3 regions of the Geobacillus sp. CX412 genome follow, and region 1 is predicted to be linked to each of the others. Evidence: riboswitches for the same ligand, from Rfam matches in the RefSeq annotation. Region 1 holds a riboswitch; each other region holds the start of a gene.
The links. A riboswitch is a leader RNA that binds a small molecule or an ion and turns the genes downstream of it on or off. The one in region 1 is predicted to bind S-adenosylmethionine.
Positions count from the first base shown of each region.

Region 2: it holds a riboswitch for S-adenosylmethionine, as region 1 does, so the genes downstream of both, NXM86_RS02260 (methionine ABC transporter ATP-binding protein) here and mtnW (2,3-diketo-5-methylthiopentyl-1-phosphate enolase) in region 1, are expected to answer to the same signal.
Region 3: it holds a riboswitch for S-adenosylmethionine, as region 1 does, so the genes downstream of both, metK (methionine adenosyltransferase) here and mtnW (2,3-diketo-5-methylthiopentyl-1-phosphate enolase) in region 1, are expected to answer to the same signal.

Region 1 is NZ_CP103461.1:2,590,957-2,601,030, forward strand. It holds gene NXM86_RS13500 (M3 family oligoendopeptidase) at 1-1,193, opposite strand, end outside; gene NXM86_RS13505 (amino acid permease) at 1,614-3,038, shown strand; gene NXM86_RS13510 (MarR family winged helix-turn-helix transcriptional regulator) at 3,233-3,676, opposite strand; gene NXM86_RS13515 (ZIP family metal transporter) at 3,969-4,700, shown strand; gene NXM86_RS13520 (1,2-dihydroxy-3-keto-5-methylthiopentene dioxygenase) at 4,745-5,287, opposite strand; gene NXM86_RS13525 (methylthioribulose 1-phosphate dehydratase) at 5,312-5,953, opposite strand; gene mtnX (2-hydroxy-3-keto-5-methylthiopentenyl-1-phosphate phosphatase) at 5,950-6,609, opposite strand; gene mtnW (2,3-diketo-5-methylthiopentyl-1-phosphate enolase) at 6,606-7,847, opposite strand; SAM riboswitch class I at 7,918-8,026, opposite strand; gene NXM86_RS13540 (pyridoxal phosphate-dependent aminotransferase) at 8,129-9,301, opposite strand; gene NXM86_RS13545 (carbon-nitrogen family hydrolase) at 9,402-10,074, shown strand, end outside.
Region 2 is NZ_CP103461.1:454,759-464,832, reverse strand. It holds gene NXM86_RS02300 (DUF72 domain-containing protein) at 1-304, opposite strand, end outside; gene sufB (Fe-S cluster assembly protein SufB) at 647-2,044, opposite strand; gene sufU (Fe-S cluster assembly sulfur transfer protein SufU) at 2,076-2,513, opposite strand; gene NXM86_RS02285 (cysteine desulfurase) at 2,503-3,723, opposite strand; gene sufD (Fe-S cluster assembly protein SufD) at 3,720-5,033, opposite strand; gene sufC (Fe-S cluster assembly ATPase SufC) at 5,056-5,835, opposite strand; gene NXM86_RS02270 (MetQ/NlpA family ABC transporter substrate-binding protein) at 6,040-6,879, opposite strand; gene NXM86_RS02265 (methionine ABC transporter permease) at 6,896-7,564, opposite strand; gene NXM86_RS02260 (methionine ABC transporter ATP-binding protein) at 7,554-8,582, opposite strand; SAM riboswitch class I at 8,678-8,786, opposite strand; gene NXM86_RS02255 (O-acetylhomoserine aminocarboxypropyltransferase/cysteine synthase family protein) at 8,917-10,074, opposite strand, start outside.
Region 3 is NZ_CP103461.1:560,451-570,524, reverse strand. It holds gene NXM86_RS02975 (alpha/beta hydrolase) at 4-795, opposite strand; gene NXM86_RS02970 (gamma carbonic anhydrase) at 886-1,404, shown strand; gene asnB (asparagine synthase (glutamine-hydrolyzing)) at 1,580-3,478, opposite strand; gene metK (methionine adenosyltransferase) at 3,681-4,892, opposite strand; SAM riboswitch class I at 5,073-5,187, opposite strand; gene pckA (phosphoenolpyruvate carboxykinase (ATP)) at 5,373-6,959, shown strand; gene NXM86_RS02950 (DUF2584 domain-containing protein) at 6,990-7,232, opposite strand; partial or broken gene NXM86_RS02945 (alpha/beta hydrolase family protein) at 7,262-8,048, opposite strand; gene NXM86_RS02940 (ABC transporter substrate-binding protein) at 8,153-9,151, shown strand; gene NXM86_RS02935 (ABC transporter ATP-binding protein) at 9,169-9,942, shown strand; gene NXM86_RS02930 (ABC transporter permease) at 9,926-10,074, shown strand, end outside.

The DNA.
Region 1 (10,074 bases):
ATCCACGGCCATGTGAAAAATTCCATGCTCATCGAATGAATTTCGCATGCCTCCAAGGTCGGCCAGATGTATTCCGGAATTTCGTAATGGCGGCTTTCATACACTTGAAACGCGTGCCCCGCCTCATGGGTAAGCACGTCGATGTCTCCGGATGTGCCGGTAAAGTTCGAGAAAATAAACGGCGCTTTATAGTTTTCGATATAGGTGCAATAGCCGCCGCCTGCTTTTCCTTTTTTCGCAACGAGGTCCATTAGTTCATGATCGATCATATACCGGAAAAACTCGCCTGTTTCCGGCGACAGTTCTTCGTACATCTTTTTCCCGTTTTCAATAATCCAGTTTGCGTCCCCTTTTGGCGTTGGATTGCCGGTTGGAAAAACAAACGCTTCATCATAATATTTCAGCTTCTCGACACCGATGCGCGCCCGCTGCCGCTCGCGAAGCTTCACAGCAATTGGAACGATATGCTTTTCGACTTGTTTGCGGAATTTCGCAACCATCTCGGCGTTGTAATCAGTCCGTCCAAGACGGGCATAACCGAGTTCCACGAAGTTTTTAAATCCGAGCTTTTGCGCGATGGCGGTGCGCACTTTCACAAGCTGATCGTAAATTTCATCGAACTTCTCCTCATGTTCTTGGAAAAAGGCAAAACGCGCCTCACTCGCCCGCTTGCGCATCTCGCGGTCCGGTGATTCGACAAACGGCTGCAGCTGCGCTAACGTCCGTTCTTCCCCTTCAAAGAAAATTTTTGCCGAAGCGACCAATTTTGTATATTCGCTCGTCAGCTTATTTTCCAGCTGCAGATCTTCCACAATGTTTGGAGAATACGTTTTTAATTCCGTCTCAGCGAGCGCAAATAACTGTTTCCCCCATTTTTCTTCAAGCTGCGAACGGAACGGAGACGAAACAAGCGCACGGTAATAATCGTTCACAAGCCCTTTAACAATTGGCTCAACTTCATCGAAAAAATCTTGCTCCTGCTTATAAAACTCGTCGTTCGTATCAATCGTATGACGAATATAGCAAATTTGCGCCATCGTGCTGAAATCGTTGCGAAGCTTATTAATTTCCTTCATCGCCTCATCCTGTTCTTCTGCGCTGCTTGCCTTCTGGAACGATTGCAGCGCCTGTTGAAATGATGCTTTCAGCTTCTCGATATTCGGCCGTTCATAACGAAACTCAGAAAATTTCAACGCAATCCCTTCCTTTTCTCTCGTTTTCCTTATCTTAGATTGTATTCCATTCATACACGGAAAATCCTTTTTTTCGATTACAAAAGGTTGTTGACGAAATTTGTCGAAAGAACGTATAATAATAACACCAATTGAATATTTTTTCTTTCTCATCCACATAGACGGGATACAGGCTGCAATGAACAAGAGTTGTAGAAACGAGACGCAAAGAGCCAATGAGGAAAGTTGCCGAAGTTTGCGTCGGACTCTGACGCCGTAGACTGGGCCTGTATCCGAACATGCATCGTTGCAACAAACGATGAAGCACTATCGATTGGAAGTTGGATGCGGATGACCACATGCACCCGTTGAAAACTTTGGGGTGTATTTTTTTGCGAAAAAAGCTAAAACTTAATTATCGTCAGGAAGGAGCTATCCACTTTGCAACAGCAAAAACTTGGATTATGGTTATTAACGGCGCTTGTCGTTGGAAATATGGTGGGATCGGGAATTTTTATGCTGCCGCGCTCGCTAGCGGAAGCGGCAAGCCCGCTTGGTGTCATTTTCGCGTGGTTATTAACGGGCGGCGGTGTATTAATGACCGCGCTCGTATTCGGTAATTTGGCGATTCGCAAACCGGAACTAAACGGCGGGCCGCAGATTTATGCGAAAGAATTGTTTCCGAAAGGCTCGAACATCTCGATCCTATCTGGCTTTATGTCTTCATGGGGATATTGGATTGGCAACTTTGCCGGCAACGTGGCGATTATTACGACGTTTACCAGCTATTTATCAACGTTTTTTCCAATTTTAACAAGCAAACAAACGTTATTTTCCATCGGTTCTCTTGATGTAAAGCTTGGGAACTTGTTGACGTTTCTTATATGTACCGCATTGTTATGGGGAATGCATTTCATCATTTTGCGCGGCATCGAAGACGCGGGAAAGCTAAACTTTGTCGCTACCGCGGCAAAAGTGCTCGGATTTTTCCTATTTATCATTATCGCTTTATTTGCGTTTGAAAAAAGCAACATTGGCTCGTTTGTTGCCCCGCGTTATGATGATGCAGGGCATTCGATTGGATTATTAAGTCAAATCAAGAATGCGGCTGTATCGACATTATGGGCGTTTATCGGCGTCGAATCAGCGATTGTTTTTGCATCGCGTGCGCGCAAACAAGCCGATGTCAAGCGTGCGACAATCCTTGGCTTGTTGATTGCTCTTGCGATTTATATCGGCATTAGCATCCTTGTCATGGGAGTATTGCCGCAAAAAGAACTCATTCAATCAGAAAAACCGCTTGTAGATGCCATTGTCACGATTTTAGGCCCAAGCGGCGGCTACGTTCTTGCCGGACTAGGATTGATCAGCTTGCTCGGCTCCACGCTCGGTTGGGTGTTATTAAGCGCTGAAGTGCCGTATCAAGCGGCAAAACAAGGTCTGTTTATTCCAGCATTTTTAACGGAAAATAAAAAGAAAGTGCCAAGCTTTTCTTTAGTTCTTTCGAATGGATTAGCACAAATCTTTATTTTTTCGACGATTTCCAACTCGATGTCAGCGGCGTTTGACTTTGTCATTTACATTGCGACATTGGCGTATCTTGTCCCGTATTTTATCGCCTCTGTCTTCCAATTGAAACTGGCGCTGACCGGCGAAACGTACAAGGAGACGGCGCGGGGCCGCATCATCGATGGGGTGATCGCTGCTTTTGCGACTATCTATTCCATCTGGGTCATCATCGCCGGCACCGCGGATATCAAAACGTTTATGCTTGGAGTCATCCTGCTTCTAAGCGGCATCTTCTTCTATCCGCAAGTGAAAAAAGCGGCACAGCAATCAGAGGAAACACAAAAAATGTCGGCATAATGAGTACGGTGTCCTAGCTAGCTTGTCAGGAAAATGTTCAATGTCGGTTCGTTTGAACAGCATTCACAAAATATGGCGATTGGACACCCCAACTGGGATCATCATAAATTATCTCCTCCTTTTCCTTTTACAGCTTATCCTTTTTTCAAAAAATAAGTGGCTGCAATAAGCAGCCACTTATTTTAGACGAACAGCTATTCTCTTTTTGCACCGTATCCCAGCTTTTTCAATAACGCAATCGCCTGTTCCTTTTCTTCAAGAGTCAAGCCGGAAACGGTTTCGTGAATCGTTTGCGCATGCTCTGGGAAAACCTTTTCGATAAACGCTCTTCCCTTTTCCGTAATCGAAGCATATGTGACACGGCGGTCTGTTTCACATGCTTTTCGCACAATTAACTCTTTTTGCTCCAGCTTGTCTATTACATATGTAATGCTGCCGCTAGCGAGCAAAATTTTTCCGCCAATTTGCTGCAACGGCTGATCCCCTTTATGGTAAAGCAATTCTAAGACCGCAAACTCCGTCGGATTCACGCCAAATGATTGAATCGACTTATTCACTTGATCGCTGACAGCTCGATATGCTCTTGATAATACAATAAACAATTTTAGCGATTGTTCAATGTCTTTCTCTCTCGTCATCCACAATCAAACCCTTTTGTCGGTTAAATTCAACGTCATTGTCAGTATTTATATTCCATCATTCTCTTCTCTAAAAATATTTTCTTATTTGCATTATACTTGAAATATTAAACACGGTGCAAATCTTTTTTTGTGGACACCTTTTCCCCCGTCAAGCGAGATGCTCGCTATTTGGTTATTTTTGTTTATTATTATATAGTATATGAATAAATCATTTTTAGTGTTTGGGCGGTTATCACCTTTCATTTCAAAACGCATATAAAAACACTAAAGGTACGGAAAGGAGGATTTGATGAAACAAGTATTCATTGGGAGTATACTTTCCGCGTTATCCACTGGATTAGGTGCGATCCCAATTTTATTTTTAGCGAAATCGATTACTCACCGCTGGCGGGACATATTGCTGGCGTTTTCAGCTGGAATTATGATGGCGGCTTCCATGATGAGTTTAATTCCTGAAGCATTACAGGCAGGCGGTTTTTTCACTTTAACAATCGGGTTATTTTTTGGAGTCCTTATTTTAACCATTTTGGAAATGACGGTTCCCCATATTGATTTAGAACATACAAAAAAAGGAATTCAGTTTGATGAAAAAGCGATGCTCATTATTGCAGCCATTACCTTACATAACATTCCAGAAGGATTGTCGGTCGGGGTCAGCTATGCTTCGAACGTATCGGAAACAGGTAATTTAATCGCGCTAGCCATTGGATTACAAAACGCTCCGGAAGGATTTTTAGTCGCGCTTTTTTTAATTCATCAACAGATTGGAAGATGGAAGGCATTTATCATCGCTACACTTACAGGAGCGGTTGAAATCGTGACATCACTTCTCGGATTTTATTTAACATCCTTTTTTCGCGAGCTCGTCCCGTATGGCCTTGCATTCGCCGCAGGTGCAATGTTGTTTATTATTTATAAAGAACTCATTCCGGAAAGCCACGGGGATGGAAATGAGCGGACATCTACCTATTCGTTTATCATTGGCATATTATTTATGATTTTTTTAGTAGAATCGTTTTAATAAAAACCCCCCTGCTTGAAGAAGACAGGGGGGGGTTATTGCCATTACTGGCCTACTTCTTCTTTTTCTTCATACGGATGGGCGACCCAGCCGGACGGATCGATAAACAGGCGGACAGCGACGACTTGGCGGTCATCCATTAAGGTGAAATAATGCGGGTTTCCTTCCGGCACAGAAATGACATCGCCCGCTTCAAGCTCGACATCAAAATACCCTGTTTCGCTGTCCCCTTTGATGATAAAAATGCCATGGCCAGCAGTAATAGCGCGCACTTCGTCTTCCGTATGAATGTGCACTTGTTCAAACTTTTTCAACAGTTCATCCAAATTCGGCGTCGCATCCGATAAGGCGACGATATCCCAAGTTTTGTAGCCTCTTCTCGCCGCCAAATCTTCAATTTCTTCTTTAAACGTCGCCAAAATTTCCTCTTTTTCTTCGTCGGTCAATACATATTTGTCGCGCAAATGTTCCGGCAGTTTGTTAATGTCCCAATGCTCGTACAACACGCCTTGTTTGTTTAAAAAGCTGCGGACATTTTCTTCTCCTTCAATCACTTCTCCCGTTTTTCTCACTTTGATTACTGCCATTGGAATTTCCCCCTTCATCAATTTTTATGGTTTAACAACCGGCTGCACGGCGGTCTGCTTTAGGAGCAGCCACTTGACGTGCCAGCTGAATAAAAACTCCCATGCTTCTAAAAACTTCTTTGCCTCAAACGCGTCTCTTCCCCATACGGTGATGCCGTGGTTGCGGATCAATACCGCACCGGCATCGCCGTTTACATGCTTGGCAAATTCCTTCGCAAGCGTTGGAATATGCGCGTAATTCGGAATAATCGGAATGCGGATGACCGCATCTTCTTCCCAAATCCCAAACGCTTTAATAATTTCCTGGCCGGAAAACGCAACTTCTCCGTCATCTCCGTACAATTCGGAGATAACGTTATTGTCGATCGTATGGACGTGGAGACCGCAGCCCGCGTTCGTTTTCTTGTAAATTTCCACATGCAAAAGCGTTTCGGCGGACGGCTTTAAATGCGTATTCTCCACTGGATTTCCAGAAGCGTCGACAAGCAAAAAATCTTCGTCTGTCTGCTTGCGTTTGTCTTTGCCGCTCGCCGTGACTAAAAAAGTGAGTGGGTCATCGGTTACTTTGATCGACAAGTTGCCGCTTGTGGCAAAAAACCAATCGCGCGCCGCCAATTCCGCTTTTATCTCGGCAAGCTCTTTCCATCTCTTCACAAGTAAACTCATGACTTCACCTCCATCGTCTCCAGAAAATGAATGACATCGAAAAACGTTGTAAACGGCGTATGCGGAATATCTAGTTCTTGGCATTTTTGCAGCAAAAAGTCACGGGCGATAACATGATCCGCCAGCTTTGCCACTGCTAAATCGGTGATCGAATCGCCGATGACGATATGAAAGGCATCAGGCTTTGTCAATTTTCGAAGCAACGACGGCTTGCAGCAGCCGCAGCCGTTTTGACACTGTTCATCACATGAATGCGGCCATGTAATGCGAATTGTCTCTCCGCTGAAATCAGAGCCATTGCAAAAGATGCGCTCTTTTTCGATGAGCCCTTCTAAAAGCGGATAGACAAAAAAGTCGATGCCGCCGCTTATGACATATAGCGAAATATCACGTTCCTTCGTAAACGCGACAAATTCGCGAAACCCGTCACGGATGCGGGCATTTTGTAAAATGAAATCGACAATCTCTTCTTTCCAACCCGATGGAAGAAGGGAAAACATCGCGCCAACCCCTTCTTGCACCGAGATGCGCTGTGATAATATATCGTCTTTTAACGTTTCCCACTCCGGCGGCGCAAACCGTTTCATAATCGCGATAATGTTGTCATTGTCTGTAATCGTCCCATCAAAATCACAAAATATGATTGGTTTTGTCATGATGTCACCTCTACTGCGCCCCATAAGTCAATCGCCTTTCGCAATGCCTCATTTTCGCGCGCTGCTTCATGAAGCGATTTTCCGGCAAGAGCCGCATCGATCGCAGCGCGAAATGCTCTGCCGCCGCCTGTCGCTCCGTCTGGATGTCCGTGTATGCCGCCGCCTGCATTGACGATGCTATCTATGCCAAAATCGCGGAACAACAATGGCACAAGCCCTGGATGAATGCCAGCTGACGGAACTGGGAACGACCGTTTAAACGGCTCCTTATCATTCGTCAACTCCGCGGCAATGCCAAGCGCCTCTTCTTTATCAAGAGCAACGCTTCCGTATGGCGATGGAAAAAGCACAAAATCTGCACCAACAAGGCGAAGCAATTTGCCAAGCAGCAAGGATGCTTTTATTCCGTAAAACTCCGATGGAGTAAACGCCCCGCTGAATGCTGGATGAGCCATGATCGGAATGGTGATCTCATCATCTTCTCGCAACCCTTGGAGCACATCCAAACCGTACGCAAATACGTTAAATAACAATACATCGGCTCCTAATTCGACTGCGCGTTTTGCTTTCTCCTTCAATTCGAACGTTTTTCCAGTCAAGTTCACCGCATATAACGTCCGTTTTCCTGTCTTTTCGTACACTTCGTTTAACACCGCTTTTCCAGCCGTAATTCGCTTTTCAAACGGCGTTAATTCGTTTTCAAACAAAATTTCATCGTCTTTAACGAGATCGACCCCGCCGAGCGCTTGTTGTTTCAGCTGCTCGGATAAGTACGTTAAATCGCGGCCGATCATCCCTTTAAAAATGCTCATCAGAAGCGGGCGTTCATATACACCCACTTTTTTGCGGATTTCGTCAATGCCAAAACGCGGGCCAGGAAACTGTCTTTTCCATTCGTCGGAAAACGTTAAATCTAGCAATCTCACTTCTCCATCCAGCGACAATTTGCCAAACACCGTCGTTAAAAGCGCCGGAATATCCGCGCTAAAGTTTAAGCTCGGGTATGCAATGCGAACGATTCCACGCTTCAATCGCTTTCCAAAGTAACGGTTGGCGCGTTCGTTCTCCTCGAGTTCTTGTACGCTTACAACTACTCCTTTATGCTTGCGCAATTGTTCCTGCTCAAGAAGCGGCAAATCCGTCCACGAACCAACGGTCAACCCAAGCGCAATTCCTTCCGCCTTTTTCTCTAAATCTTTTTCATCGTGAATAAGATATGTGGCAATTACTTGACTCATGATCATCCCTCTTTCTGTTCATCCATCAAAAAAACCTCTTCATAAGAAGAGGCTTTATTTATTCACGCTCTTCTTATCTCTCAGCGTTTCCGCTGCAAGAATTAGCACCGTGCTTAACCGTCGTTAAGCCGGTTGCCGGGCTTCATTGGGCTTGTCCCTCCGCCTGCTCTTGATAAGAATGCTTGCAATATCGTATTCACTTTTCAAACTATTCGCGCTCGAAAATTTAATTTGAATTATGACAGTATTTTTTCGCTCTGTCAATCATTTTTTAACCCATTTTAGAAAAGACCAAGCTTCGCAATCCGTTCCGCCGCTTCTTGCAGGCGGGATTCGCTTGTTAATAACCCAACTCGCACATATCCTTCTCCATGCTTGCCAAATCCAACTCCCGGCGCGACAACGACATGCGCTTTTTCCAGCAAATAATCGGAAAAACGTTCCGATGTCCATCCGTTCGGCACCGGAAGCCACGCAAAAAATGAACCTTTTGGGGCGTCGACATCCCAGCCAATTTGCCGCAACGCGTCAATAAGCGTATTGCGCCGCGATTCATACAGTGCGACAAGCTCTTCCACGCAGCGCTGCGAAGAAAGCAATGCGGTTGCCGCCGCTTCTTGAATGGCGCCAAACAAACTCACATATAAATGGTCTTGCAGCAAGTTAATCGCCGCGATCACGCTCTCATTTCCAACGGCAAACGCCACGCGCCAGCCCGCCATATTATATGTTTTGGAGAATGTATAAATTTCAACGCCAATTTCTTTTGCCCCCTCTGCTTGAAGAAAGCTGACCGGTTTTTTTCCGTCAAAGCCAATCGCACCGTAAGCAAAATCATGAACGACGCAAATACCGTGTTTTGCGGCAAACGACACCGTTTCTTCAAAAAACTCCTTAGAAGCGATCGCCCCGGTTGGATTATTCGGATAGTTTAAAAACATGATTTTTGCTTTTTCCGCAATATTTGCAGGAATTTCATCATAATCAGGCAAAAACTGATTTTCCGCACGCAATGGCATCATCACCATTTCCGCGCGCGCCAGCGCAATCCCCGACCAATAATCCGGATATCCCGGGTCAGGCACGAGCACAATATCCCCCGGATTGGCTAAACATTGCGGGATCTCCACAAGACCCGCTTTCCCGCCAAACAAAACCGCCACTTCTTTTTCCGGATCAATGGCAACGCCGTATTCGCGCTCATAAAACTTAGCAACGGCGCGTTTCAAAAAGGAATACCCTTGAAATGGCGAGTATTTGTGATATTTTGGGTTCGCCACCGCTTTTTGCATCGCCTCCACGATATGCGGTGGAGTCGGCTGGTCGGGATTTCCTTGCCCTAAATTGATGATGTCATGCCCCTCCGCCATTTTTTTTGCGACTTTATCGACAAGCGAAGCAAAAAACTGTTTTGGAAGGCTCTGCAATAACTCAGATAGTGGAAATTGTTTCATCGCGTTAACACCTTCTCAAAAATTTTCTTGAAATTCTAGTGAAAAATCATATATCGTAAAAATCAAAATGTAAAGTAAAATTTTTTCGAGGTGAATGTTCATGACGATAAAAATCGCATGTCTTCAGCTAGATATCGCTTTTGGCAATCCTAATGAAAACGAACGGCGCGTTGAAAGAGAGATAGAAAAAATTTCAAAAAATCACCCAGATATTATCGTCCTTCCTGAACTATGGACGACTGGCTATGACTTAACCAGACTCGATGAGATTGCCGATGAGGGCGGTATGCGTACAAAAGCGTTCATTCAAAAACTTGCCAAGTCGCATCATGTCAATATTGTCGCTGGATCAATTGCCAGAAAAACAGATCGCGGCGTCACCAATACAATGTACATCGCCGACCGAAACGGCATCATCGTTGGCGAATATAGCAAACTCCATTTGTTCCAGCTGATGGATGAACATCTTTACTTACAGCCAGGGGAAGAAATGGGATTGTTCACATTAGAAAACACTCGATGTGCAGGCGTCATTTGTTATGACATCCGCTTCCCAGAATGGATTCGCGTCCATATGGTCCAAGGGGCGGAAGTGTTATTTGTCGTCGCCGAGTGGCCGCTTCCTCGCCTTTCGCATTGGCGTACACTGCTTGCGGCGCGCGCGATTGAAAATCAATGCTACGTCATCGCGTGCAATCGCGCTGGAAGCGATCCAAACAATGTCTTTGCCGGTCATTCGCTGGTGGTTGACCCATGGGGAGAAATCATTGCAG
Region 2 (10,074 bases), 1.3 Mb from region 1:
ACTGGATAAACGGCTCAATCGAGTCTAAAAAAGCAGCAAACATCTCTTCCTTGCTCGAATACGGAATCGGGCCCCGCTCATGTCCCGTCATTCCTTGGTACGCTTTCACGACAAAGCGGAACGAATTCGGTGTTTCATGAATCCATTTCTCGACATTTTGGCGCGGCTGAATCGCATAAAAATACGAATCCACTTCTACAGTGGGAAAATGTGCGGCGTATTCTTGCAGCTTATCTTTCGCTGCAAGACCAGGAGGATATAAGCTATCGTGATCTCCCCAACCTGTTAATCCGATATAAATCATACGTATCACCTAGCTTCATCAGGCTATGAATAATGTTTAATTTATTCAAACATAACTCATCGCACATTTGCCACAATGGATGCATTCGTTTGATGTAATGCTGTTCCACTCTGGTCACAAGCAATGATTTCCCCTCCTTTCATAAGAATGAAATAACAGGATAATATAACATATTTTCATCATAAGCTTATTGTCAAGACCGATTATTTTTTGCTTTAACACTTACATTTATTTTAACTATATCACAATGGCAAAAAATTTGAGAACAATAGAGGTATGTACAACCAAAAATGTGAAAACCATCCATTCACCATAGGCAAATGGATGGTTTTTAAAAAACGATCAACCGATCGAGCCTTCCATCTCGAATTTGATAAGCCGGTTCATTTCCACCGCATATTCCATTGGAAGCTCTCTTGTAAATGGCTCGATAAAGCCCATGACAATCATTTCTGTCGCTTCTTGTTCAGAGATACCGCGGCTCATCAGATAGAACAATTGCTCCTCGGATACTTTTGACACTTTCGCTTCATGCTCGAGCGAAATGTTGTCATTTAAAATTTCATTATACGGGATCGTATCGGATGAAGATTGGTTATCCATAATGAGCGTATCGCATTCAATATTCGAACGCGATCCTGACGCTTTGCGGCCAAAGTGAACGATACCGCGATAAGTCACTTTTCCGCCTTGTTTAGAAATCGACTTCGATACGATGGTCGATGATGTGTTTGGCGCAAGATGAATCATTTTTGCACCAGCGTCTTGATGCTGTCCTTTTCCGGCAAGCGCAATCGATAATGTCAAGCCGCGTGCACCTTCTCCTTTTAAAACAACTGCTGGATATTTCATCGTTAATTTGGAACCAATGTTTCCGTCGATCCATTCCATCGTTGCGTTTTCTTCACAAACCGCGCGTTTCGTTACAAGGTTAAACACGTTGTTCGACCAGTTTTGAATGGTCGTATAACGGCAGTACGCATCTTTTTTGACGATAATTTCAACAACGGCACTATGAAGCGAAGCAGTTGTATAAATTGGCGCGGTACATCCTTCTACGTAATGAACGTGCGCCCCTTCATCAACAATAATTAACGTGCGTTCAAATTGTCCCATGTTTTCCGAGTTAATGCGGAAATATGCCTGCAACGGCGTTTCTACTTTCACGCCTTTTGGCACATAGATGAACGAACCGCCCGACCACACCGCCGAGTTTAACGCAGCAAATTTATTGTCCGTAGGCGGCACAACTTTTGCAAAATACTCACGGAAAAGGTCTTCGTTTTCTTTCAACGCAGAATCCGTATCTTTAAAGATAACACCAAGTTTCTCCAAATCTTCTTTCATATTATGGTAAACAACTTCTGATTCGTACTGTGCCGATACTCCTGCTAAATATTTTTGTTCCGCCTCAGGAATTCCGAGCTTATCAAATGTCGCTTTAATTTCTTCCGGTACTTCATCCCAAGAACGGCCCGATTTTTCCGTCGGTTTTACGTAGTACGTAATTTCATCAAAATCTAAACTCGATAAATCGCCACCCCATTGTGGCATTGGTTTGCTGTAGAAAATATCTAACGCTTTTAAACGGAATTCAAGCATCCATTGCGGCTCATTTTTCATGCGGGAAATTTCTTCGACCACTTCCCGTGTCAACCCGCGTTTTGCGCGGAATACCGATACGTCTTTATCGACGAAACCATACTTATATTCGCCGATTTCTGGCGCTTTTTTCGCCATGCGGTTTCACCCTCCTTTTTTCTTCTTGCCATTAATGACGCTGGTGTAACCCTTTTTCCATTGCTTTCCATGCCAATGTCGCACATTTAATACGGGCCGGAAACTTCGAAACGCCTTGAAGTGCCACAATATCACCTAAATCAACAGAGTCATCATGTTCTTTCCCCTGCATCATATCGGAAAATATATTGGCTAGCTTCAACGCTTCTTCCACCGTTTTTCCTTTGATCGCCTGCGTCATCATCGAGGCTGATGACATCGAAATGGAGCAGCCTTCTCCCTCAAACTTCACATCCACAATTTTCCCGTCTTCGACTTTCATCGTTAGATGAATACGGTCACCACAAGTCGGATTATTCATATCAATATCTACACTGTTTTCCTCTAAAACACCACGATTTCTTGGATTTTTATAATGATCCATAATCACTTGTCGATAAAGCTGATCTAAAGGATTATTAGAAGACATGACCAAAATACTCCTTTGTTTTCTGTAATGCGACTACGAGTTGATCGATTTCTTCCTTTGTATTATAGAGGTAAAAACTTGCACGCGCTGTAGCTGTTACGTTTAACCATTTCATTAACGGTTGGGCGCAATGGTGACCGGCGCGGACGGCGATCCCTTCCGCGTCAAGGACGGTTGCCACATCATGCGGATGAACTCCTTCTATGTTAAACGTCACTAATCCTCCGCGATGTTTTGGACCATAAATCGTGATCCCTTCTATCGCGGACAACTGTTCTAAAGCGTACTGGGCAAGTTCCTGCTCATGTGCAGCGATATTATCTAATCCGATTTCTTCAAGGAAGTCGATTGCCGCTCCTAAACCGATGGCTCCCGCAATAATTGGAGTACCGCCCTCGAATTTCCACGGAAGCTCTTTCCATGTCGATTCGTACAGGCCGACGAAATCAATCATTTCGCCGCCAAACTCTACCGGTTCCATCTTCTCTAATAATTCCCTTTTACCATATAATACGCCAATTCCTGTCGGACCGCACATTTTATGCCCAGAAAACGCCAAAAAATCACAATCTAGATCTTGAACATCGATTTTCATATGAGGAGCGCTCTGCGCGGCGTCCACTACGATGACAGCGCCATGTTTGTGGGCGATTTTTGCAATTTCTTTTACTGGGTTAATCGTTCCTAAAACGTTGGAAACATGTACAATAGCGACAATTTTTGTATTGGATGTGACCGTCGCTTCTACATCTTTTAGGTCGATCGTTCCATCTGGCTGAAGCGGAATATACTTTAATGTGGCTCCCGTATGTTTAGCGACTTGCTGCCATGGAATAATATTGCTATGGTGCTCCATGTACGTGATGACAATTTCATCGCCTTCTTGTAAATTAGCGCGGCCATAGCTCGCTGCAACCATATTTAACGCCGTTGTCGTTCCTCTTGTAAAAATGATTTCTTGTGTGGACTTCGCATTAATAAACCGTCGTACCTTTTCACGTGCTCCTTCATATGCGTCCGTCGCTTTCGTACCAAGCGTATGCACGCCGCGATGGACATTTGAATTGTACTGGCGATAATAGTGATCAATCGCTTCAATGACGGGAAGAGGTTTCTGTGATGTCGCAGCGTTGTCAAGATATATAAGCGGCTTCCCGTTTACTTCTTGGTCCAAAATCGGAAACAGCTGCCGAACCTCTTTCGTATTCATGACTGCACTTTCCTTTCGATTACTTCAATAAGTTGTTTTTTCACACTTTCAATCGGAATAGCCTCTACAACAGGAGCTAAAAATCCATGAATGATAAGACGTTCTGCCTCATGTTTCGGAATACCGCGGCTCATTAAATAATATAGCTGCGTAGGATCAACGCGGCCGACCGATGCAGCATGTCCTGCCATTACATCGTCTTCGTCAATTAATAAAATAGGGTTCGCATCTCCACGCGCTTTTTCGCTTAGCATTAGAACACGCGATTCTTGCTGCGCGTTCGATTTGGAAGCACCATGTTCAATTTTTCCAATTCCATTAAAAATCGAAGTCGCGCTGTCTCTCACAACACCGTGTTTTAAAATGTAGCCTTCCGTATGTTTACCATAATGAACAACGCTTGTCGTAAAGTTTTGTACTTGCTCTCCTCGACCGACAACGACCGTTTTCGTATCGCCGAAAGAACCGTCACCTATTAAGCGGGTAATGTTTTCAGAAACTGTATCTCCATTGTTCATTAAACCGAGCGCCCACTCAATGCGGCCATCACGGGCAGCGATACCGCGGCGGTTTACATAGGTTGTAATACCTTTTGCCAAGTTATCCACCGCAGCAAAAAACACACGGGCATTCGTGTTGGCAAACACTTCGGCGACAATATTGACAACTGCTTTGCTAGTTTCTTTTACGGAAATATAGTTTTCCACATAAACAACCCGGCTATTATCTTCCGCTACAACGATGACATGATTAAATAATGCGATATCATCATTTTCTTGAATATAAACAGCTTGAAGCGGAACATCCACTACAACATTTTTCGGCACATATACGAACACACCGCCGTTAAGTAGCGCAGCATGCAACGCCGTTAAACGATGCTCGTCAATTTTCACGCCATCTTTCATCAAATATTTTTGCAACAAATCCCCATGCTCACGTGCTGCTGTGAAAATATCAGTGAAAATGACGCCTTTTGCTTTCAACTCATCCGATAGAGATAAATATGCTGGTGTATGATCGCGTTGGACATATAAGTTTTTCGTTCCCTCTCCTGCTTCAATAAGCGCCTTTACTGCTTCAGGCAATTCATCTAATGAAGCAAACGGCGCGCTTTCCACTACATGATTAGCAAATTGTGTGAAATTCCATTTGTCAATTTTTGTTTTATCCGGCTTTGGCAGCGGCAACTCTTCTGCTTTAGCAAGAGCTTGTAAGCGAAGCTGTAAAAGCCAGTCCGGTTCGCCGCGTCCGCTGGAAAATGAGCGCACATATTGTTGGTCGAATGGTATTTTTGTTCCTGTCGTCATAATATAATACTCCTCCTAACGCTTACGCTTCTTGCTCAACCGTTTCATCTTCAATGCCAAGTTCTTTTTTAATCCAATCGTATCCTTCCGCTTCAAGACGTTGTGCCAACTCCGGACCACCGGATTTTACGATACGCCCTTGCATCATGACATGCACATAATCCGGTGTGATGTAGTTTAGTAAACGCTGATAGTGCGTAATGATCAAACAGCCGAATTCGCTGCTGCGCATTTCATTAATTCCTTTTGAAACAATTTTTAATGCATCAATATCAAGACCGGAGTCGATCTCGTCCAAAATCGCGATTTTCGGTTCAAGCATCATTAATTGAAGAATTTCGTTGCGTTTTTTCTCTCCGCCGGAGAATCCTTCATTTAGATAGCGATGCGCCATATCTGGATTCATTTCGAGAAATTCCATTTTTTCGTCAAGTTTGCGGATAAATTTCATTAAAGAAATTTCATTTCCTTCGCCAAGACGAGCGTTAATGGCGGCACGAAGAAAATCCGCATTCGTTATGCCGCTAATTTCGCTTGGATATTGCATCGCCAAAAATAAACCGGCGCGTGCACGTTCATCCACTTCCATCTCCAACACGTTTTGCCCGTCTAATGTAATGCTTCCTTTTGTTACTTCATATTTTGGATGTCCCATAATCGCCGACGATAACGTTGATTTTCCCGTTCCGTTCGGACCCATAATCGCGTGAATTTCTCCGCCTTTTACTTCTAAATTCACACCTTTTAAAATTTCTTTTCCTTCAACGGATACGTGAAGATCTTTAATTGTTAACACTGCCATGAAGAATACCTCCAATTTTCACTAAAAATTGTGTATATCATTGACTTGCTTGTCTTTCCATTCTCATTTTATTCTCATTACAATCTTATAACAAATGAAAAGTATTAGCAACCTTTTGAAGAGAATATCACTATGTTCATAGTGAAAAATATTTTGATCAAGATTGTTTTATAAAAATAACGGAAGCGGACCGCTTCCGTTATTTTATTGCGCTGCTGGAATGACAGCACCTTTATATTTTTCTTTAATAAAGTCTTGAATTTCTTTCGACTGTAACACTTCGACAAGCGTTTTAATTTCTTTGCGGTTTTCATCGCCTTTGCGTACAGCGATAATATTGACATATGGGTTATCTTTCGGCGACTCAACAGCAATTGGATCCTTCGCAGGATCTAATCCCGCGTCAAGCGCATAGTTGGCGTTGATGAGCACAGCATCGCCTTCGCCGTTTTTATAAATTTGTGGCAGCAATCCTGCTTCCACATCTGCTTCAAATTTTAAATGTTTTGGATTTTCCACAATGTCTTTGACCGTAGCTTTTGTTTTATCGATACCTTCTTTTAATTTAATTAACCCTTTTTCTTGCAGCATCGATAAAATGCGACCATGGTCTGCAACCGAGTTGCTCATGATGATCGTCGCACCGTCTGGCAATTCTTCGAGGCTTTTATATTTTTTCGAGTAAAGACCGATTGGCTCAATATGAATGCCGCCAGCGTTGACAAAGTCATATCCGTGTTCTTTTTTCTGTGCTTCTAAATACGGAATATGTTGGAAATAATTGGCATCAATTTCTTTATCTGCTAACGCTTTGTTTGGTAAAACATAATCTTGGAATTTAACAATTTTTAAGTCAATGCCTTTTTCTTTTAAAATCGGTTGTGCTTTTTCTAAAATTTCCGCATGTGGAACATTGGAAGCTCCAACCACTAATTTTGTTAATTTCCCTTCTTTTTTGCCACCATCAGCGTTGTTATTGCCTCCACATGCTGCCAAAGCCAACACAAGAACGACGGCAAATAATGCACTAATCCATTTTTTCATATTGATCTTCCCCCTTTTATCGTTTATCTATTTTGGAAGTGACAAAGTCACCGATAAACTGAATGACAAAGACAATCACCAAAACTAGAACGGTGGCGACAAACGTCACATCATTATGGCTGCGCTGAAATCCTTCAAGATACGCTAAGTTGCCAAGGCCGCCGGCGCCAACGACCCCTGCCATCGCTGTATATCCAACTAAAGCAATTGCAGTGACGGTAATTCCAGATACAAGAGCAGGCAATGACTCTGGGAGAAGCACTTTCCAAATAATCGTGGCCGTTGTCGCTCCCATCGCTTTGGCCGCTTCGATGACACCTTTATCAATTTCGCGAAGCGCAATTTCCACCATTCTCGCGTAAAATGGCGCCGCTCCAATAATGAGTGCTGGCAATGCCGCATTTGCGCCAAGAATCGTTCCGACAACGAATTTTGTAAACGGGATTAACAAAATAATTAATATGATAAATGGGATGGAACGAAAAATGTTAACGATAGCGGCGATGATCATATTCGCCAGGCGGTTTTCCCATAAGTTGCCCTTTGACGTTAAAAATAAAAGCAGTCCAAGAATCGTTCCTAATATAAATGTTGCAACGACAGAAATTCCTGTCATATAAAGCGTTTCAACGGTCGCTGCCCAAATCATATCCCACTCTACATTTGGTAAGAGGTTAGCGAGCATCCGTAATCACCTCCACCGCCACTTGCTGCTTTCGAATATAATCGATCGCGCGGGCCACTTCCTCTTTCTCTCCATCCATATGAACAAACAGCACACCGTAAGCGCCTTGGTGGGTTTGCGAAATTTTTCCTTGAAGAATATTCGCATCAACTTGAAATTGGCGAACAACGTTAGCAATCAGCGGCTGTTCCGTAACCTCTCCAACAAACGTCAATTGAAAAACCGTTCCTTTTGGATATTTATCGAGTAAATGCGCAATCGTTTCTTTCGTTTCCTCCGGTTCGATGACCTGCTGTACAAACCGTTTCGTAATCTCTTGTTTTGGCCGCCGGAACACTTGCAGCACTTCGCCTTGTTCGACAATTTTTCCGTTTTCCATCACTGCGACGCGGTTGCAAATTTTACGAATCACGTGCATTTCATGGGTAATTAATACAATTGTCAATCCTAAACGCTTATTAATATCCACCAAAAGTTCCAAAATGGAATCGGTTGTCTGCGGGTCTAGCGCGGATGTCGCCTCATCGCACAATAACACTTTTGGATTGTTCGCCAAAGCGCGCGCGATGCCGACGCGCTGCTTTTGCCCGCCGCTAAGCTGTGACGGATAGGCGTTTTCTCTTCCTTGCAAACCTACAAGCTGAATCAACTCGTCTACTCGTTTTTTCCGCTGTTCTTTCGGTACACCGGCAATTTCTAATGGAAACGCAATGTTTTCGCGAACCGTTCTTGACCATAATAAATTAAAATGCTGAAAAATCATTCCGATTTCCTGACGGGCCTTTCGCAATTCCTTTCCTTTAATATTAGCAATATCCCGTCCAGCGACAATGACTTTCCCTTTGGTCGGTTTTTCCAATCCGTTAAGGAGACGGATTAACGAACTTTTTCCCGCCCCGCTATATCCGATGATTCCGAAAATTTCGCCTTCTTTAATTTGCAAAGAGACATTATCCACTGCTGTTACAGATCCATTGGCCGCTTCATATATTTTTGTCACGTTTTCTAATGTAATCATGCACATTTCCACCTTCCCTCATGTAAAAGACGGCTCGCCGCAAAAAGAAAGCCTTTCTGCTCAAGAGAACAGAAAGGCAATGATTACCGTTCTGTCTCTTATCTCTCAAAGCAGACGCTTTGTGTGAATTGGCACCATTTCAGCGAGTACGCTGACGGTTGCCGGGCTTCATTGGGCACATCCCTCCACCTCTCTTGATAAGAGCACAAAAAACACTTTATTCAATTAAAATCTCTCAATAATTACGAATGTGATTTTATCACTATATGTCGAATAGTGTCAATGGAAATGTTATGGTCATTATGGAAAATGGCATGATTATCATTTCTTGTGATTATGAGACGGAAACATCAGATGTAATTCCGGTAGCAGCCGCAATTGCCTGTTCTAAATCTTCGATTAAGTCATCGATATTTTCGATGCCGACAGATAGACGAACTAAATCTTCTGTCACTCCAGATGATTTTAGTTCTTCTTCGTTTAGCTGTTGATGTGTGGTGCTTGCAGGATGGATAATTAAACTTTTCGCATCGCCAACGTTGGCAACATGCGACCATAATTTTACACTGTTGATCAATTTCGCTCCTGCCTCTCTGCCGCCTTTTACGCCAAATACAACGATGGAACCCGCTCCTTTTGGCAAATATTTTTTCGCTAGTTCTTTTGCTGGATGACTGTCATGTTCTGGATAAAGCACCCACTCTATTGCTGGATGACGATCTAAATACTCGACGATTTTTCTTGTATTCGCAATATGTTCTTTCATACGTACATGCAATGTTTCAAGACCAAGCTGAATTTGAAAGGCATTAAATGGGCTAATCGCTGGACCTAAATCGCGAAGCAGCTGCACGCGAGCTTTGACAATGTATGCAGCAGGTCCAAACGCCTCAGCATACACAAGGTTGTGATAGCTTGGATCAGGAGTAATAAATCCTGGAAACTTTGGCGAATTCCAGTCAAAATTACCACCATCAACAATGATGCCGCCTAAGGTCGTCCCATTCCCAACAAGCCATTTTGTGGCGGAATGGATCACGATATTCGCCCCATGTTCAATTGGTCTGCACAAATAAGGAGTGGCGAATGTGTTGTCGATAATGAGCGGAATTCCCGCTTCACGAGCGATTTGCGCCACCGCCTCAATATCTAATATGTGCAAACTAGGGTTGCCAATCGTTTCGGCGAAAATTGCTTTCGTTTTTGGTGTAATCGCTGCTCGGAAATTTTCCGGATTAGACGGATCGACAAAGTGGGTTTTAATTCCGTATTTCGGCAATGTATTGACGAACAAATTATATGTACCGCCATATAACGTAGATGCCGATACAATTTCATCCCCAGCTCCGGCGATATTCAAAATGGCCAGTGTAATGGCGGCCATTCCGCTAGCGAGAGCAAGACTGCCCACTCCACCTTCCAGCTGTGCCACCCTTTCTTCCAATACGGTAACCGTCGGATTGTGGATGCGTGTATAAATATATCCTTCTTC
Region 3 (10,074 bases), 1.4 Mb from region 1:
TGTCTAGCGATATAGTCGGCATTGTGTATCTAAAAACGATTTTGCATATAAGAAAACATCTTCCCGCTCCGGTTCATTAAAAATTTCATGATATAATTTGTTCCATTCTTTATACATTTTTTCCGATATCGGCAAACGGTCAAACCATTCTTTTACAGCTGTTTTATCGACAATTTTATCGTCCCCGCCTTGCATGAGCAGCAATGGGATATCAGGGAATTTCTGAATACGGCGAGAAGCCAATTCCATCGCCTTTACTAATTCACGATACCAGCGGACAGATACTTTCGTCACATAAAGCTCATCATGTTTATCCGTCTCATGTACTTCTTTATTTCTTGTTGCCAGTTCGACAGACAATCCTGACTCGATCAAAAGGGATGGCGCGATATAATTTAATACTCTTGATAACATATCAAGCCCTTTCGATGGGTACGATACAAGTCCTAAACATGGCGAAGATAAAATAACCCCTTGTACAGAAGGGCGTTTTTCTTGCAATGTACGGATAACAACAAGCCCTCCCATGCTATGTCCAAGAAGGAATACCGGTACATGAAATTGTTTGGCTTCCGTGATCCAATCGGCCACCTCATTAATATATTCATCAAACGATTGGATATGTCCACGTTTTCTTCTCGTTGTCCGCCCTTGTCCAGGCAAATCTCCTGCTACAACATGATAACCGCTTTTCACCCACTGCTCGATCAACCATTGATAGCGCCCGTGGTGCTCCGCGGCTCCGTGGACAATCACAACCGTTCCTTTTCCTTCATTTGCCTCCCATTTCCACATCGTCAATCTCCTCCGTTTACGAATCGTGCCACTATCTGTACAATAATAAATAATACTGAACCATTTTATAAAATGAAAGGAAAGAAGCGTATGATTTATCCGTACAAAGGAAAGTCTCCAAAGATCGCTGAATCTGCCTTCATTGCCGATTATGTCACCATTACCGGTGATGTGGTTATCGGGGAAGAAACAAGCATTTGGTTTAATACTGTTATTCGCGGAGATGTCGCTCCAACGATTATCGGCAATCGCGTCAATATCCAAGATAACTCAATTTTACATCAAAGTCCAAACAATCCGCTTATCATTGAAGATGGTGTAACCGTCGGCCATCAAGTCATTTTACATAGCGCCATCATCCGAAAAAACGCTTTAATCGGCATGGGCTCGATTATTCTCGATGGTGCGGAAATTGGCGAAGGAGCGTTTATCGGTGCCGGAAGCCTTGTCCCACAAGGAAAAAAAATTCCGCCGCACACGCTCGCATTTGGCCGTCCCGCTAAAGTCATTCGTGAATTAACTGACGAAGATGTCCGCGAGATGGAGCGAATTCGCCGCGAGTATGTGGAGAAAGGGCAATATTATAAATCGCTGCAGCAAGATAAATGATAATAGGAAACGCCGAGCAGACCGGTTAACATTACGTCGTTGTTATTATGGGATATGACCAAGATGATATTTATTTCACCGGTCCGCTGACTGATGAAATAAAAAAGCATCCAAAGTCGATTTTTTAAGATGTTGGGAGGCAAATAGGAAGACAGGCATCACCCTATCAGCTTGATTAGATAAGCTGGGAATGCCTGTCTTTTTTATATAGGTGAAAAAAATCATACTTTTTTTCAATATAGACTTGATGCCAAATCATAAATACTAGCACCGTCCAAATTTTGCGGCTATGATCCGCTTTATTGGCACAATGCTCTTCTAACAAGCGATATAACACATCTTTATGGAATAAATGATCGGTTTCACTTTCCTTGATGATTGTTTTTGCCCAATCATGCATTTCATTTTTAAGCCAATGGCGAATCGGCACTGGGAAGCCAAGCTTTTTGCGGTGAAGAACATGATCGGGAACAATGCCTTCTGCCGCTTTGCGCAAAATGTATTTCGTCGTATTATTAGCCGTTTTCATTTCCGGCGGAATTTTTGCCGCCACTTCAAAGACGGCCTTGTCTAAAAATGGGACGCGCAATTCCAACGAATGGGCCATCGTCATTTTGTCGGCCTTTAACAAAATATCTCCGCGCAACCATGTGTGAATATCAATATATTGCATCCGATTCATCGGTGGATAATGGGTTGTCTCTTCATAAAACGGACGAGTAATCTTCGTATATTCCAACCCATGTTTGTAAGATTTCAACAAACCTTGCTTTTCTTCTTCACTATACATTTTCGCATTTCCAATGTAACGTTCTTCCATCGGAGTTAATCCGCGTTCGATAAAGCTTTTTCCTTTGACACCTTCTGGAAGCATATGGGCAATGACGCGCAATGCGGATTTTACCGGGTTAGGGATCCGTTCAAACACTTTTAATGACTGTGGTTCGCAATAAATATTGTACCCTCCAAATAACTCATCTGCTCCCTCTCCAGAAAGAACAACCGTTACATGCTTTCTCGCTTCACGGGCGACGAAATAAAGCGGAACAGCTGCTGGATCGGCAAGCGGATCATCCATATGCCACATAATTTTCGGCAATTCTTCCATGTACTCTTCTGGTGAAATGACGTAGCTAATGTTTTCGACACCTAATTTTTCCGCTGTTTCTTCCGCAACAGTAATTTCGCTAAACCCTTCCCATTCAAAACCAACCGAAAAAGTTTTGATGTTCGGATGAAACTGCTTCGCAATCGAAGCAATCAGCGAAGAATCGATTCCGCCCGATAAAAATGAACCAACCGGCACATCACTGCGCATATGTACGCGTACAGAATCGAATAAAACATTGCGAATTTCTTTCACAAATTCGTCTTCCGATTTCCATACAGGCTGGAACCGCGCTTTCCAATAGCGGTGTACCGTTAATTTTTCACCGACTTTCTTTTTGATATAGTGGCCCGGCTCCAATTTTTTAATCCCAACGGACATGGTCATTGGCTCAGGCACATATTGGAATGTTAAATAGTGCTGCAGTGCATTATAATCAAGAACGTCGTTTTCCATTGCATGCAAAATGCTTTTCTTTTCCGATGCAAAAAACGTACGACCCGCTTCTTCTAAGTAGAAAAACGGCTTAATGCCGAATGGGTCGCGCGCGGCAAAAATCGTTTTTTCTTCTTTATCCCAAATGACAAACGCAAACATGCCGCGAAGCTTTTCTACCGCTTTTTCTTTTTCAGCGCTGTAAAGAGCGATAATGACTTCCGTATCCGAGTTGGTTGCAAATTCATATCCTTTTTCCACTAATTCATCCCGCAGCTCAAGGTAATTGTAAATTTCGCCATTAAAAATAATCCAATACCGCTCATTTTCGTAAGAAAGCGGCTGATGACCTGCTTCTAAATCAATGATGCTTAAGCGGCGGAACCCGAAATGGACATATTCATCAAAATAGTATCCATGATCGTCCGGACCACGATGTGTAATCATATCATTCATCTCTTCGAACGTTTTCTGCCATTGTTCGTCTGGCATTTTCGGCTCATCATGAACGCATCCGATAAACCCACACATGTTTTGTTTCACCTGTTCCTTTTATATTTACCCTATTGGTTATACCATACATAATAGGAATATAGCATTTCGTTTACTCTTTTGAAACAAATTGTTGCCAATCTTTTCTGCAGAGCAGTCGAAGCAGATGCTTTTTCGTTGCGTTTGCCCTTGATTTTGCCAAAAAAAGAGAGCTACATAACGTAACTCCCTTTTCTGTTTGTTATTGCTTTGCTAACGCAAGAGCTTGCTCTTTCAATGTTTCCGCTTTATCAGTGCGCTCCCATGGAAGATCGATGTCCGTGCGTCCGAAATGGCCATAAGCCGCTGTTTGTTTATAAATTGGGCGGCGCAAATCTAACATTTTAATAATGCCAGCAGGACGAAGATCAAAATTGTTGCGCACCACTTCAATTAAAATATCTTCGGATACTTTTCCGGTCCCGAATGTATCAATGGAAATGGAAACTGGTCTTGCAACACCGATCGCATATGCCAACTGCACTTCACATTTATCCGCAAGTCCTGAAGCAACAATGTTTTTCGCTACATAACGCGCTGCATAGGCTGCGGAGCGGTCTACTTTTGTCGGATCTTTACCAGAAAACGCACCGCCGCCATGGCGAGCATAACCGCCATATGTGTCAACGATAATTTTCCGTCCTGTTAAGCCAGCATCGCCTTGAGGTCCGCCGATGACGAAACGGCCTGTCGGGTTAATAAAATATTTTGTGTTTTCATCGATCAGTTCTGCTGGTACAATCGGCTTAATGACATGTTCTTTAATATCGCGCTCAATTTGTTCTTGTGTAATTTCCGGATGATGTTGCGCTGATACAACGATCGTATCGATACGCACTGGTTTTCCATTTTCATCGTATTCTACTGTTACTTGTGTTTTACCATCTGGACGCAAATATGGCAAAATGGCTTCTTTCCGCACTTCTGACAAACGGCGTGCCAAACGATGCGCTAACGAAATCGGAAGCGGCATTAATTCTTTCGTTTCATTGCAAGCAAATCCAAACATTAACCCTTGGTCTCCAGCACCGATCGCTTCAATTTCCTCGTCAGTCATCTGACCTTCGCGGGCTTCTAACGCCTTATCGACTCCCATTGCGATATCTGGAGACTGTTCGTCAATCGATGTCAATACAGCACAAGTATCGGCATCAAAACCATATTTCGCACGAGTATAGCCAATTTCGCGAACCGTATCGCGGACGATTTTCGGGATATCTACATATGTTGATGTCGTAATTTCTCCACTTACGAGCACAAGCCCTGTTGTAACGCTCGTTTCGCATGCGACGCGAGCATTCGGATCCTTCTCTAAAATGGCATCTAAAATGGCATCGGAAATTTGGTCACAAATTTTGTCAGGATGACCTTCCGTTACAGATTCCGAAGTAAATAAACGTCTTTTTTTTGACATTCGTCAGTTTCCTCCTCTTTTCATAATCGAACGTCTAAATATTGTATTCTTGCAAACTGCAGATGATACGGTACTCATTCCCTTTTATTATAGCTTTTATATATCTTGACACATAGACATATAAAAAAACCTTTCCTGTAATTTTGAGGAAAGGTCATTGCAATCATATTGCTCCTTTCACTCTTATCGCTCAAGGACGTTGCCTTGCCACAGGTTAGCACCATTTCACACATTTCCAGTTGTGACGGTTGCTGGGTTTCATCGGGCCTGTCCCTCCACCGGCTCGGGATAAGAGTATCCGTTCAATGAGTTATCATATCGTAATTAAATAAAGAAAGTCAACAAAATTAGACAATTTTTTTATGAACAAAAATGAGAAAAATAAAAGAAAAGAAATTGTCACAAATAGTATGGACTAATAATAAAAATGTGTTATACTATTTTAAGGAGACCATTTCAATAAAAAGGAAGGTTTTGTACATGGGAGTCGCTAATATGACAAGTAAACTTACCACATTATTACAACAGCCAAATGTGTTTCATAATTTATCGGTAGCACAGCTTGTAGAAAAAGTGTTGCAACGAAATGAAGGTCGGTTGACAGCTACCGGAGCAGTTGCGGTAACGACAGGAAAATATACAGGTCGCTCTCCAAAAGATAAATACATTGTAGAAGAAGCTTCGACGAAATCAAAAATCGATTGGGGGACGACGAACCAGCCGATTTCTGAAGAAGTTTTCGAAAACTTATACAATAAGGTAATTGACTATTTAATGAAAAAAGATGAAATATTTGTTTTTAAAGGATTTGCCGGCGCTGATCCCAAATACCGCTTACCTATCCAAGTCATTAATGAATTTGCGTGGCAAAATTTATTTGCACATCAACTATTTATTCGCCCAACAGCGGAAGAACTGCAAACACACAAAGCGGAATTCACCGTTATTTGCGCACCAAACTTTAAAGCAGATCCTGCCGTTGATGGAACAAGATCGGAAACATTTATCATTATTTCTTTTGAACGGCGGATCGTGTTAATCGGTGGCACAGAATATGCTGGCGAAATGAAAAAATCGATTTTCACTGTGATGAATTATCTGCTCCCAGAACAAGGAATTTTATCGATGCATTGTTCGGCAAACGTCGGTAAAGAAGGGGATGTCGCATTATTCTTTGGTCTATCCGGCACGGGAAAAACGACGCTTTCCGCCGATCCAAACCGCCGTCTTATTGGTGATGACGAACACGGCTGGTCCAACCGCGGCATCTTTAATATCGAAGGCGGTTGCTATGCAAAATGCATCAATTTATCACGGGAAAAAGAACCGCAAATTTTTGATGCGATCGGATTCGGTGCGGTGCTCGAAAACGTTATTATCGATGAGCATACAAGACTGCCTAATTATGATGACGCTACGTTAACGGAAAATACCCGCGCTGCTTACCCTATTCAAGCGATTAGCAATATCGTTGATCCGAGCATCGCTGGTCATCCGTCGACGATTATTTTCTTAACGGCAGACGCATTCGGAGTATTGCCGCCGATTAGCAAGCTAACGCGCGAACAAGCGATGTATCATTTCTTAAGCGGCTATACGAGCAAGCTGGCGGGTACAGAACGCGGCATCACTTCTCCGCAAGCGACATTCTCTACTTGCTTTGGAGCTCCGTTTTTACCGCTTCCAGCTGTGCAATATGCGGAAATGCTCGGTAAAAAAATCGTTGAACATAACGTGCGAGTGTTCCTCGTTAACACAGGATGGACAGGTGGAGAATACGGAGTCGGCAGCCGCATAAAGCTTGCCTATACCCGTGCAATGGTGCAAGCAGCTGTCGAAGGAGAACTCGACAATGTCGAAACAGTGAAGGACCCTATTTTCGGTTTAGAAATTCCGATTCATATTCCTGGTGTACCAGATGAAGTGCTGCAGCCAAAAAATACATGGGCCGATAAGCAAGCATATGAACAAAAAGCAAAAGAACTTGCCACAAAATTCCGGGAAAACTTCCAAAAGTTTAAACATATCGCTCCGGAAATCGAAGCGCTGGGCGGTCCAATCGTATAACTTCCAAGGAGGGAATCATTCCCTCCTTTTTTAATTTATCGAATGCAACGAAATCAGCTCATACGTTACAATCGTCCGATTGTTGGCAAGTTCCAGCTTTTTTACCACTGCTTGGCCGCTCGCTTCGCTTTGCAACGTTCTTCTCACTTCAAGCGGAATATCGATCGGATAAATACGATACCCTTCCTTTTCTAGAATAAATAGATTGTCTTTCACTCTCTTTTCCTTGCCTTTTGTCACAATGAGTGTTTGAAATTCCAGCGGCATGCCCATTGAAACACACCCCTTTTCTTTTTATCGTATCATACATTTGGTTGTCGTTTCATCCATTCCGTTAACCGACGAACTGTTTCGCGGTTATCTTTCGGTGGAAAGTAATGAGTAAAGTTTGGAAAATACCATGCCGTCACTTGTTTATTTGCCTCTTTTAGGCTTTTTTCAAGGCGATACGCGTGTTCAATCGAAACGTTTCGATCTTTCTCTCCATGAATGATTAACACAGGGCTTGAATCTTTTCGATCTCATACAATGGGGTTCGCCACCGGTAGCGCTCTGGATATTTCGTTGGCGTTCCGCCTATTACCCGTTTCATCATTCTCCGCAAATCTTCTCGCTCCCAATATGTCAATGCAATATCAGATACTCCGCCCCAGACGACGATGGAACAAACCGCAGGCTCCAAAATCGCTGTATGAAGCGCCATCGCTCCGCCGCGAGAAAAGCCAAATACGTGAATGCGTTTTGTATTCACCCAGGGATGCTGCTGCAAAAGGCGGAAACTTGCGAGGGCGTCATACCGATCTTCCCCCACAAAATCTTCATTTCCTTCTCCCCCTTGATTTCCTCGATAAAATGGCGCCATGACAACAAATCCGTACGAAGCAAACTGTGTAATGCGAGATAGGCGCACTTGCCCGACGTTTTTAATTCCGCCGCGCAAGTATAAAAAACCATCGTATATTCCAGGTGTTTTCGGCTGGGCCAAAAAACCTTTAATTTTCAGCCCTTGACATAAATACGTGACGAGAAATACATCCACATGCGGGTTGGGGAAGGAAATCTATATTGATCCACGATATATCCGTCCATCTCCATATATTTCTTCCTTTCCATTAGGCATTCACACATTTTTGTCTTGCGCATACGATAAGGTGAAGTAAGTTTCATTTCACCTTTCCAAGGAGGTTCCCTGCATGAAAAAGATTGCTATGATATCGCTTTTTCTCTTCCTTCTTATTATTCCGCTAGCTGCTTGCAACAAGCAAACGAAGGAAGAAATAAAGACAGTACGTGTTGCGGAAGTAACTCGTTCGATTTTCTATGCCCCGCAATATGTTGCCCTATCGAAAGGATTTTTTAAAAACGAAGGATTAAAGGTCGAACTCACCACAACATGGGGCGGCGATAAAACGATGACAACTCTTCTTTCGGGAGGAGCCGATATCGCCCTCGTCGGTTCAGAAACATCCATTTATGTCTACAGCCAAGGAACAAATGATCCAGTCATTAACTTCGCGCAGTTGACGCAAACGGACGGAACTTTTCTTGTCTCCCGCAATAAAATTGAAAACTTTACTTGGGACCAACTTAAAGGTAGCACATTTCTTGGCCAGCGCAAAGGCGGTATGCCGCAAATGGTCGGAGAGTTTGTCTTGAAAAAGCATGGCATCGATCCACATAAAGATTTAAAGCTAATTCAAAACGTCGATTTTGCTAATATCGCGAACGCATTTGCCAGCGGTACAGGTGATTTCGTCCAACTATTTGAACCAACAGCAAGCATTTTCGAACAGGAAGGCAAAGGGTATATTGTCGCATCATTTGGCACGGAATCCGGCCACGTCCCGTATACGACTTTTATGGCAAAACAAAGCTTTATTAAAAACAACAAAGATACGATCGAAAAATTCACACGCGCACTTTATAAAGCCGAGCAATGGGTGGAAACACATAGCGCAGCAGAAGTGGCAAAAGCAATTCAGCCTTACTTTAAAGATACGGATATTCAAATTATCGAAAAAGTCGTCGATCGTTATAAAAGCCAAGGGACATATGCGACAAATCCGGTTCTTGACAAAGAAGAATGGAATAATTTGCAAAACATTATGGACGAAGCGGGTGAATTGCCAAAACGCATCGATCATGAAACACTTGTCGATAATTCATTCGCGGAAAAAGTGATGTCCAAATAACGAAAGCGGGTGAAAATATGAGTTTTTTAGCCGTTGACCGCGTTTCCCACACATATTTTACGGAAAAAACAGCCGTTATCGCCCTTGAAAATATATCGTTTACAGTAGAGAAAGGGGAATTTGTCTCCTTTCTCGGCCCTAGCGGCTGTGGCAAAACAACGTTGCTTTCGATTATCGCCGCATTAATCCAGCCGACAGAAGGAGCGGTTTTCGTCGAAGGAAAAGAATTGGACCGCGCTCATCCAACAGCTGGATACATGTTGCAGCAAGACTATTTATTTCCTTGGAAAACGATTGAGGAAAACATTTTGCTTGGCTTAAAAATCATGGGAACATTGACGGAAGAAACAAAAAAACGGGCGCTGGATTTGCTTGCCTACATCGGTTTAAAAGGGGTCGAAACACATTATCCAAATCAGCTCTCAGGCGGTATGCGTCAGCGCGTCGCACTCGTAAGAACTCTTGCGACAGACCCAAAAATGTTACTTTTGGATGAACCGTTTTCCGCTCTCGATCACCAAACGAAATTAAAACTGGAAGAGTTAGTGTGGCAAACACTAAAGGATTACGGAAAAACTGCGCTTCTTGTTACGCATGATATCAGTGAAGCGATTGCGATGAGCGACCGTATTTTTCTGTTTTCCGCAAAACCAGGGCGAATCGCGCGCATCTTTATTGTTCCCGATGAATTGCGCCGTTTATCTCCATTTGCGGCACGTCAGCACCCGCAATTTTCCTCGCTATTCCAATCCATTTGGAAGGAGCTTGATCAACTTGAAACAAACAAATGAACACGTTCGTTCTCTTCATCAGCAGTACATCGCCACATTGAAAAAAGAAAAGCGGCTCATCCGCTTTTTTCAGTTCATTATCTTTGTCTCCTTTTTCCTGCTATGGGAGGCGGCAAGCAGATATAACTGGGT